Regions from separate parts of the Isoptericola sp. NPDC019693 genome, predicted to be linked through region 3. Evidence: riboswitches for the same ligand, from Rfam matches in the RefSeq annotation. Region 3 holds a riboswitch; each other region holds the start of a gene.
The links. A riboswitch is a leader RNA that binds a small molecule or an ion and turns the genes downstream of it on or off. The one in region 3 is predicted to bind thiamine pyrophosphate.
Positions count from the first base shown of each region.

Region 1 (3,240 bases), on a different contig from region 3:
ACCGACCCGCCGTGCCGGGCCGCGGCGGTGGCCCAGCCGGCCACCGCCGCCCAGGTGTGCCGGTCCTGGCCGACGGTCGGCTCATCGAGGAGCACGAGCCCGGGGCGGTGCGCGAGCGCGGCGGCCAGCGCCAGGCGCCGCTGCTCGCCGCCGGACAGCCGGAACGGGTGCGCGTCGGCGACGTGGTCGAGGCGCAGCAGCGCGAGCACGTCGTCCACGGCCACGGCCACGCCGAGGCGTCGGCCGGTGAGCTCGATCTCCTCCCGCACCCGCAGCGCGAGCAGGCCGTGCTCCGGGTGCTGCGGCACCCACCCGCACCACCGGGCGAGGTCGCGGGAGCGTGCGGCGTGGCCGGGCGTTCCGCGCACGTCCCCGTCCGACGGCCGCAGATGCCCCGCGAGCGTGGCGACGAGCGTGGACTTCCCCGCCCCGGACGGCCCCGTCACGGCCGTGAGCCGCCCCGCGGGGAACCGTGCGGTCACGTCGTCCAGGGCACGCGTGGTGGTGCGGCCGCGCAGGCCGCGGGTGACGAGGTCGACGCGCACGCCCGCCATGACGACCTCCGGGCCGGGCGTGTCCGGCGCCACGACGGCACCCGGCACCTCCAGCGGCGCCGGTGCGGGCACGCCGGGCAGCCACACGCCGGCACGGCTCAGCTCGTCGCGGACCCCCGTCGCCGCGCCGTCACCGATCCCGAGCGCGGCGGGGGCGACGACGTGCGTGACCCGGCCGCCCGCGCCGAGCACCACGACGCGGTCCAGGTGCTCCAGCCACGGCCCGACGTGGTGGTCGACCACGACGAGCGCCGTGTCCGTGCCCTCCAGCGCGCCCGCCACGGCGGCGCGGACCTCTGCCGCGGAGGCAGGGTCGAGCATCGCCGTCGGCTCGTCGAGCAGCAGCAGGCCGGGCATGCGGGCCAGCGCCCCCGCGAGGGCGAGCCGCTGCAGCTCGCCGCCCGAGAGGGCCGACGTCGGGCGGCCCCACGGGTACCGCAGGCCCACGCGGTCGAGGGCCTCGCCGGTGCGGCGCCAGATCTCCGCCCGCGGCAGGCCGGCGTTCTCGGGCCCGAACGCGACGTCCCGCCCGATCCGGGAGGCGACGACCGCCGCACCCGGGTCCTGCGGCACGTACCCGATCCGGCCGTCCACGCGGACGTCTCCGGTCAGGTCGCCGGGCAGCGGGTCCCCGAGCACCCCGGCGAGGGCGTGCAGCACGGTCGTCTTGCCGGCCCCGCTGGGACCGACCAGCCCCACGCGTTCCCCCACCCCGACGGTGAGGTCGAGGCCGTCCAGCGTGGGGGCGGCCCGCCCGGTGGGCCGCCAGCGCAGCCCGCGCACGCGAGCCCGGACGTCGTCGCGCGCCACGCCGTCAGGCCGGCGTGCGGTCGAGGGCACGGTCGGCGAGGTCGCGCCCCGGCCCGAAGGCGTCGAGCACCCCCGCCCGCGCGAGGGCGCGCACCAGCGCCGCTCCCCCGAGGCCGGCGAGCAGCGCGCCCGACAGCGCGAAGAGTCCCAGGTAGGCCAGCCGGTAGCCCCATGCCCAGTCGGGGTAGTACGCGAACCACTCGTACACGGCACCGCACGCGCCGGCGACGGCGCCCGCCAGGGCAGCGACGACGGTGCCGAACCGCCGGTAGAGGAACAGGGCGAGCACCAGCTCGGCGCCGAACCCCTGCACGACGCCGGAGACGATCGCAGAGAAGCCCCAGCCGGCGCCGAGCAGCGCCTCGACGCTCGCGGCGACGACCTCGGTCAGCAGGGCCGCGCCGGGGCGACGGACGATGAGACCGCCGAGGACGCCGCCGAGCAGCCAGCCCCCTCCGAGCAGGCCGGTGGCCGGCGGGAAGGCGACCGCCAGCCCGGCGGAGAGCAGGTGGTAGAGCTGGGTCCAGCCCCAGAAGACGACGCCGACGGCCACGCCGAGCATGGCCACGGTGACGAGGTCGACGGTGCGGTACCGCAGGGACGCGCTGCGCAGGAAAGTGGGCGCGGACATTCCAGGTAACTCCCTTCGCCGGTGCTAACCGGAGCAGGTTCCAAGGGTCTGCGGCCTGTCCCGCACTCTCAGCGCCCCTTCGACGGCGCTCCCCTGTCATGGGTGTCTTCAGATGTGACGGCCGACGACGCGGCCGCAGGTCCGACCTTAGGCGACGACGGCGTCGGCGCAACGGCGTCCCGCACCGTGAAACCTCTGGTCACGCAAGAAGGCCCGGAACCATGTGGTTCCGGGCCTTCTCGTCGGGGTGGAGCTGAGGGGACTCGAACCCCTGACCCCCTGCATGCCATGCAGGTGCGCTACCAGCTGCGCCACAGCCCCGAGAACCGACTCTCGCGACCGCGAACGGTCAGGCGATTCGTCTGATTCGGTGTGTTCCTCCGGGCTTGCGCCCCTCGGAACGTCGATATCTTAGGCAGACTTCGGGCCAGGTTCCAAATTCCAGTCCGGGCCGGCCTGCCAACGGTCCAGGGGGTACCCCGCGCCGACGTTGTGCGCCACGAGGCGCCAGGCCGGCACCGATCCTTCGCCCGCGCGGTGCAGGTGCGACCAGTGCACGTTGTGCATGCCGGACAGGCCGCGCCAGGTGGCCGGGTCGAGCCCGAGCAGCGCGGTCACCGCCAGCGAGATGGCCGCGCCGTGCGACACCACCACGAGGGTCTCCTGGTCGTCCAGGTCCTCGGCGTGCTCGGCGACCGCCTCGGCCATGCGCTGCGCGACCGCCGGCTTCGTCTCGGCGCCCGCACCGGCCGGCTCGGCACCGAGGCGCCACGCCGCGTACTCCTCCGGCCAGCGCTCCTGCAGCTCGGCCCCCGTGAGGCCCTCCCACGCGCCGAACCCGCGCTCGCGCAGGCGCTCGTCCGTGTGCACGGTCGCCCCGCCGAGCGCGTCCGCGTACGCGGTCGCGGTCTCGACGGCGCGGCCCAGGTCCGAGGACACGACGCGCGTCGCGCGGTGCGACGACGCGAGCGCCGCACCGCCCTCGGTCGCCTGCCACCGGCCCACCTCGTCGAGCGGGATGTCGATCTGCCCCTGGAGCCGCAGCGAGGCGTTGTAGGCGGTACGGGCGTGGCGCAGCAGGACGACGGTGCCGGCGGTCACCGCTCGTCGCCCGCGAGGCGGATCGCGCCGTCACCCTCGCCGTCGCCGTACTCGGCGGCGGCCGTCGCGCCGTCGCCGCCCCGCGCGTCCTCCGGGAGCTCGACCGCCGGGCAGTCCTTCCAGAGCCGCTCGAGCGCGTAGTAC
Region 1 is NZ_JBIRXP010000001.1:240,149-243,388, reverse strand. Features, by position in the region: gene ACH436_RS01140 (ABC transporter ATP-binding protein) at 1-1,394, opposite strand, end outside; gene ACH436_RS01135 (ECF transporter S component) at 1,369-1,995, opposite strand; TPP riboswitch at 1,989-2,100, opposite strand; tRNA gene ACH436_RS01130 (tRNA-Ala) at 2,244-2,316, opposite strand; gene ACH436_RS01125 (histidine phosphatase family protein) at 2,407-3,096, opposite strand; gene rsfS (ribosome silencing factor) at 3,093-3,240, opposite strand, start outside.
Region 1: it holds a riboswitch for thiamine pyrophosphate, as region 3 does, so the genes downstream of both, ACH436_RS01135 (ECF transporter S component) here and ACH436_RS05390 (thiamine ABC transporter substrate binding subunit) in region 3, are expected to answer to the same signal.

Region 2 (3,240 bases), on a different contig from region 3:
TGGCACGGGTGCGCGCCAGGGCGACGACGCCGGTGACGGCGCCCACGAGCCCGAGGCCCAGGCCCGCCGCGCCCAGCGCCAGCGGGAGCGTCGTGGAACCGCCGTCGTCCGCCGCGGCCTGACCGCCCGCGCCGGCACCTGCGGAGCCGGTGGTGGACGACGCCGCACCGTGCCCGTCGTGCCCACCGTCCTCGGTGGCGGGCACGACCTGCAGGACGGGGGCGGGGTGCTCGGGCTCGGCGTCGCCGGACGCCGCCTGGTCCCAGGCGACGACCTCGCCGTCGGAGTAGGTCTGGGTCGCCGGCAGGAGGATCTCCTCGACGCCCTCGGGAACGGCCCCGGCCGACACGCTGAACCGGAGGAACTCGCCCGGCGCGATGCCGGCGTCGGGGTCGTCGGCCGTCCACTCGATGCTTGCCGGGGCCTCGGTGACGGTGGTGCCGTGCACCTCGACCGGCTCGGGCAGCGGAGCCCGGGTGACCTCGGCGGTCCACCCCGGCACGGGCTCGACGGACACGCTGGTGAACGGGGTGTCGGCGGGCAGGTCGATCTGCACGGCGGTCGTCGAGGCCTCGGCGGACTCGTTGGGGACCTTGAAGGTCAGGGTGGCGTACGACCCGGCCTCGGCCGCGTCGGGGGTGACGGTCACGTGCGCCGAGGCCGCGGCCGCGCCGAGGACGAGGGCGGGCAGGCTGAGGGCGGCGGCGCCGGCGAGACGGCGCGCGCGGAGGGCAGGGGTGATCGTGGACATGGGTGCTTCTGCTCCTGGCTGTCAGGGTGCTGTCAGGTCTGGACGTGTCGTGGGACGACGAGGGGCCTGCCCTCGTCCGACGACGGACCAGGGCAGGTTCAGGCGGCGCGCGCGAGGGCGCCCACGGGCGACGGCGGCCCTCGTGGCGGGGTGCGTCGCAGGGCGCGGGCCGGGCGAGGGCGCCAGGCCGGGCGGACGACGACGGTGCGCTCGCGGACGACGAGCGGCACCCCGGCGCTGAGCACCAGGACGGCGACGTGCCGCAGGTGGCCGGCGACGTTGACGGCGGCGCGGTCGCCCGCCGCGATCAGGAGCGCGGTGAGCAGCACCGCGGCGGCGTGCGCGACGAGCATCCAGGAGGTGGTGGCGGCGTCGTCCGCGTGGTGCAGGTGCAGGCCTGTGGCGGGCGGGAGGGAGCCCGGGCCCAGGGCATGCAGGGCGTGACCGTCCAGCGCCGCGGGGGAGCCGCCGGCGTGCGGTGCCGCCGGCCCGGCCGCGCCGAGCACGGACAGCCCGGTGTGCTGCACGAGCTGCAGCGCGACCATCGCGGGCAGCAGACGCCGCAGCGTCAGCCGGCGGCGGGCGGTCCACACCGCGAACGGCGCCGTGAGCGCCAGCACGACGAACCAGGCGAGGGGTGCCCCGGGCAGCGCGCCGCCGGCCAGGAGGTGGGCGGCGGCCGCGATGCTGAGCGTCGTGCCGGCGACGAGGAGCTCGCGCACACGACGGACGACCACGGACACCCCCGCACCCTACCGTGCGGGTGGGCGACGGCCGCGGGAGGTCGGGGCGGAGGTCTGCGCGGGCGACCGGGCGAGGGGGAGAGGGCCCGGCGGCGTCGTCCGGACAAGGTCCCCGGCAGCGTCCCGACGCCGCACCGGCGCCGTCCGGCGCGGCCGGGCGGGCCTCCGGCACGCGAGGGCCGGACGTCCGGCGACGCCCGCGCTGACCTGGGTTACGGTGGGCCGCACGACACGGGGTGCGTCCCGGCCGGTCATCGCTGCGACATCGTCGCGGCCGGCCGGCGGGGCGCTGAGAACACACCCGTCGAACCTGATCTAGCTCGAACTAGCGAAGGGATGTCGACATGCGTGCGCGCGCACCTGAAGACAGCTCCGCCGGCAGCGCCGGCACCACCGTTCCCGCCCCCGCCGCCCCGTCGGTGCCGCCGAGAGGCTCCCGCCCCCGCGTGCTGGCCGTCGCGGGCTCCGACCCCTCCGGGGGTGCGGGGATCCAGGCTGACCTGAAGTCGATCGCGGCCGCGGGCGGCTACGGGATGGCCGCCGTCACGGCGCTGACCGTGCAGAACACCCGCGGGGTGCGGGACGTGCACGTGCCGCCCGCCGCGTTCCTCGCCGCCCAGCTCGACGCCGTCAGCGACGACGTGGCCGTCGACGCGGTGAAGATCGGGATGCTCGCGTCGGCCCCGGTGGCCCGGGCCGTGGCGGCCTGGCTCGACGGCCTCCCGCACGACGCGTCCGGCCCCTCCGGCACGGCAGGGCGCCCCGCCGTCGTGCTCGACCCGGTGATGGTCGCGACCAGCGGCGACCGGCTGCTCGACCCGGCCGCCGAGGACGCGGTGCGGGACCTGCTCGGCCGCGTGGACGTGGTGACGCCGAACCTCCCCGAGCTCGCGGCCCTCGCACAGGAGCCTCCGGCGGCGAGCTGGCCCGCCGTCCTCGACCAGGCGCAGCGGCTGGCGGCCCGGCACGGGATCCTCGTGGTGGCGAAGGGCGGCCACCTGCGCCCCGACGAGGCCGACGGGCCGCCGGCCGGGGCCCCGGACGCCCTCGTCGGGCCGCAGGGCGTGCTCGTCGAGCTGCAGGGACCGCGCGTGCCCAGCTCCTCGACCCACGGCACGGGCTGCTCGCTGTCCAGCGGGCTGGCCGCGCGGTACGCCCGCACGGGCGACTGGGCCGAGGCGCTGCGGGGCACCAAGACGTGGCTCACCGCGGCGATCCGGGCGGGGGAGGGCCTGCGGGTCGGTCGCGGGAACGGCCCCGTGGACCACCTGGTGGGCCTGCGCGCCGGCGCGGTGGAGCAGCCCGCGACGTCGCCCGCGACGGGCGCGGGGACCGCGCCAGGGGACGGCCAGGGGGACGGGCAGGGGGAGGACGTCGTCGCGCGGTGGTGGGACGACGCGGCGGGCGTGCGTGCCGCGATCGACGGCCTGGCCTTCGTCCGGTCGCTGGGCGACGGGACCCTCGACGCCGCGCACTTCCGCGCCTACCTGGAGCAGGACGCGCTCTACCTGCGCGACTACGCCCGCTGCCTGGCCCGGGCGAGCGAGCTCGCGCCGACGCGGGCGGAGCAGGCCTTCTGGGCCGGCGGCGCGCACGGTGCGCTGGTCACCGAGCTCGACCTGCACACGCGCTGGCTGGGCGGGGAGCCGCAGGACGTGCCCACCAGCCCGACGACGGCGGCCTATCTCGACCACCTGCGCGCGGCCGGCGACGACTACGCCACCCTCGTGGCCGCCGTCCTGCCCT
Region 2 is NZ_JBIRXP010000001.1:834,776-838,015, reverse strand. Features, by position in the region: gene ACH436_RS03970 (YcnI family protein) at 1-751, opposite strand, end outside; gene ACH436_RS03965 (hypothetical protein) at 850-1,494, opposite strand; TPP riboswitch at 1,717-1,848, shown strand; gene ACH436_RS03960 (bifunctional hydroxymethylpyrimidine kinase/phosphomethylpyrimidine kinase) at 1,839-3,240, shown strand, end outside.
Region 2: it holds a riboswitch for thiamine pyrophosphate, as region 3 does, so the genes downstream of both, ACH436_RS03960 (bifunctional hydroxymethylpyrimidine kinase/phosphomethylpyrimidine kinase) here and ACH436_RS05390 (thiamine ABC transporter substrate binding subunit) in region 3, are expected to answer to the same signal.

Region 3 (3,240 bases):
GCTCCGCGCGCGGGTCGAGCCGCTCCCACATGCCGCCGACGGTGCGCACCACGACCGCGTAGTTGAAGAAGACCAGGGCCAGCACGATGCCGGCGAAGCTCTCCTCCAGGTGCGCCCAGCCGAGCAGCCCGCCGGGCGCGAACAGCGCGCGGAAGGCGACGCCCACGACGACGCTGGGCAGCACGAACGGCACGGTCACCAGGCCTCGGACCAGGGTGCGCCCCGGGAACCGGCACCGGTACAGCACGTACGCGCCGGGCAGCCCCAGCAGCACCGACAGCAGCGTGCCGGTGAGCGCCTGCGCCAGCGTCTGGCCCACGATCCGCCAGGTGCGCTCCTGGGACAGCACCTCCGCGAAGCCGGACAGGTCGAGCGCCCGCCCAGCCGGCGTCTCGGTGAAGAACCCCTGCAGGACGAGCGACACCACCGGCCACGCGAAGAAGATCGCGAGGAAGCCCAGCGGGAGCGTGACGGCGGCGCCCCAGCCGAGCCAGGCCCCCCAGCGGCCCGCGCGGACGCCGCGCGTCAGCCGACGACGGTCGACGTCCACTGCTCGATCCACTCGTCACGGTGCGCGGCGACGTCCGCGGGCGCCACCTCGAACGGCGTGTCGGCCAGGGGCGCGAACCGCTGCCAGTCGGCGGGCAGCTCCACGTCCGGGTCGGCCGGGTACATGTACATCTGGCCGGGGACGTCGGCCTGGAACTCGGGGGACGTCAGGAAGTCGACGAGCTGCTCCGCGCCCTCGGGGTTGTCGGCGCCGGAGAGCACGCCCGCGTACTCGACCTGGCGGAAGCACGTGTCGAGCATCGCGCTGGTCGTGGAGGACTTCCCGTCCTCGGTCACCGTGAAGGCGGGCGAGGTCGCGTACGACAGCGCGATCGGCCGCTGCCCGCCCTCGCCGGCGCCGGAGAAGTCCACGTAGTACGCGTCCTCCCAGCTCTCGGCGACCTTGACGCCGTTGTCGCGCAGGTCGGCCCAGTAGGCCTCCCAGCCGTCGGTGCCAAAGGCGCCGATCGTGGCGAGCAGGAACGCGAGGCCGGGGGACGACGTCGCCGGGTTGGTCACGACCGTGAGGTCCGCGTACTCCGGCTTCACGAGGTCCTCGAGCGTGGCCGGCGGGGTGACGTCGTGCTCGTCGAACCAGCCGTCGTCGAGGTTCAGGCACACGTCACCCATGTCGACCGGCGTGAGCGTGCCCGCCAGGTCGTCGGGGGCGTAGGCCGCGACCTGCGGGTCGAGGTCGGCCGGCTGGTACTCGGCGAAGACGCCCGCGTCGACGGCGCGCGAGGCGTACGTGTTGTCCACGCCGAAGACGACGTCGCCCAGCGGCGCGTCCTTGGTGAGCACGAGCTGGTTCACGAGCGTGCCCGCGTCACCGGGGGCCACCTGCTCGACGGTGAGGCCGGACTCCTTCTCGAACGCGGCCAGCACGTCGTCGGAGACGGCGAAAGAGTCGTGCGTCACGAGCGTCACGGTGCCCGACGCCGCGCCGCTGGCGTCGCCCGACGGCGTCCCGCCGCCGCACGCCGCCAGGAGCGGCAGCAGCGCCACGGCGCCGACGGCCGCCGCCGTGGTCCGGGCCGTGCTCGTCGACGTGGTCCTGCGGGTCATGCTGTCCTCCTCAGGGTGCGAGAAGGGGGTCCTGCGGGCACCCGGCACCGTCGTGGTGCGGCCGTCCGCAGGGAACGAGATTCCCGACTTCCTCCACCGGTGCTAACCGGATCAGGTTCGAGGGTCTGCGGCGGTCCGCACTCTCAGCGCCGGTGGGCGCTCCCCTGTCGTATCACCACGAGCCTACCCGTCGGGGCCGCGCTACCGTGGTCCCGTCCTCGGCCTCGGGGTGTGACGTGCCTGACGTGCCGTGACGCCCGCCAGGTGGCCGTGGACGCGGCAGGAGACCAGTCCCCGGGCGCACCCGGCCGGGACAGAGCGAGGGAGAGCACGTGACGGACAGCGAGCAGCCGCTGGGCGTGAAGGTCGGCACGGTGGTGCTGACGATCGCCGCCGGATGGGCGGCGCAGAAGCTGATCGGGGTGGTCTGGGAGAAGACGACCGGCAGCGTGGCCCCGACCAACGTGGACGACGACGAGCTCTCGATCATCCAGGCCGTCACCTTCGCCGCCGTCTCGGGCGGGGTCGCGGTGCTCGCGAAGCGCCTCGCCCGTCAGGGCGCCGTGCGCGCGGCGGCGCGGTTCGTCCCCGGTCGCTGAACCTCCCGGGGCCGTCGCGCGGGCCGCGTCGGTGACTCGTCGGTGACTCGTCAGTGGCTCGTCAGTGGCTCGCGCGGGGGCGCCGGCGGGCCAGCTGTGCGTCGTGACCGTGCGGCCGTTCCACCGGCCGCACGGTGGCGAGCGCCCGGCTGATCCGGTCCGCCGCGTCTTGCGCCGGCGGCGCCGAGCGGACCACCTCGGCCGCCGTGAGAGCCGTGTCCCGGTCCCCGACGGGCCGCGCGAGCTCCTTCATCACCTGCTCCCCCGCCGACTGGGCGGAGATCCCTACCTGCGCGCCGGCGTCCGCGAGCACCTCGGTGGCGACCGACTCGTCCACCCCGCACACGGCCATGATGGCGCCCTTGGCCTGCTCCGCGGCCGCGGCCGCGACGAACGCGCGCGAGACCGCGCGGTGCGCCTCGCGTTCCAGCGCGTCACGCACGACAGGGCTCGCGTCGATGACGTAGCCGACGATCTGCGACGACGCGCCCTCGGCCCCGTGCCGCGCCTGCCCGGTGACCACGACGGTATGGGTCCGGCCGTGGTCGTCGACGACGCGATGGGCCCCCGAGAACGGGCGCCCCGCACCCAGCGCGACCACCGCCGTCCGGGAGAGCCGCTCACGGTCGTCCGGGTGCAGGTGGGCCCGGAGCACCTCCGGCCCCGGAGCGACCTTGCCGGGCTCGCGGCCGAAGATCCGGAAGACCTCGTCCGACCACCACCACTCGCCCGTGATGACGTCGACCCGGTACCGGCCCACGAGCAGCTGGCTCCCGGCGCCCAGCAGCTCCGCGAGGGCGACGAGCTCGCGGCGCGGTGCGTCGTGCGGCGTGCTGGACATCGAGGCTCACCCCCCAGTGCCGTGCAGCTGGGTCCGGCGCGCAGTTCTCCTGGCTCCACCACGGTACCGGGACGGCGCGACAGCGCCACCGCACGGTGGCTGCCGTGCGGTGCCGCTGTCGAGGAACCCGGGTGTCTTGCGGGCGGCGGTCAGGCCACCGGGGTGGTGGCCGCGGGCTGCGCGGCC
Region 3 is NZ_JBIRXP010000002.1:3,013-6,252, reverse strand. Features, by position in the region: gene ACH436_RS05395 (ABC transporter permease) at 1-550, opposite strand, end outside; gene ACH436_RS05390 (thiamine ABC transporter substrate binding subunit) at 526-1,614, opposite strand; TPP riboswitch at 1,686-1,790, opposite strand; gene ACH436_RS05385 (DUF4235 domain-containing protein) at 1,947-2,213, shown strand; gene ACH436_RS05380 (PAS domain-containing protein) at 2,275-3,054, opposite strand; gene ACH436_RS05375 (sulfite exporter TauE/SafE family protein) at 3,204-3,240, opposite strand, start outside.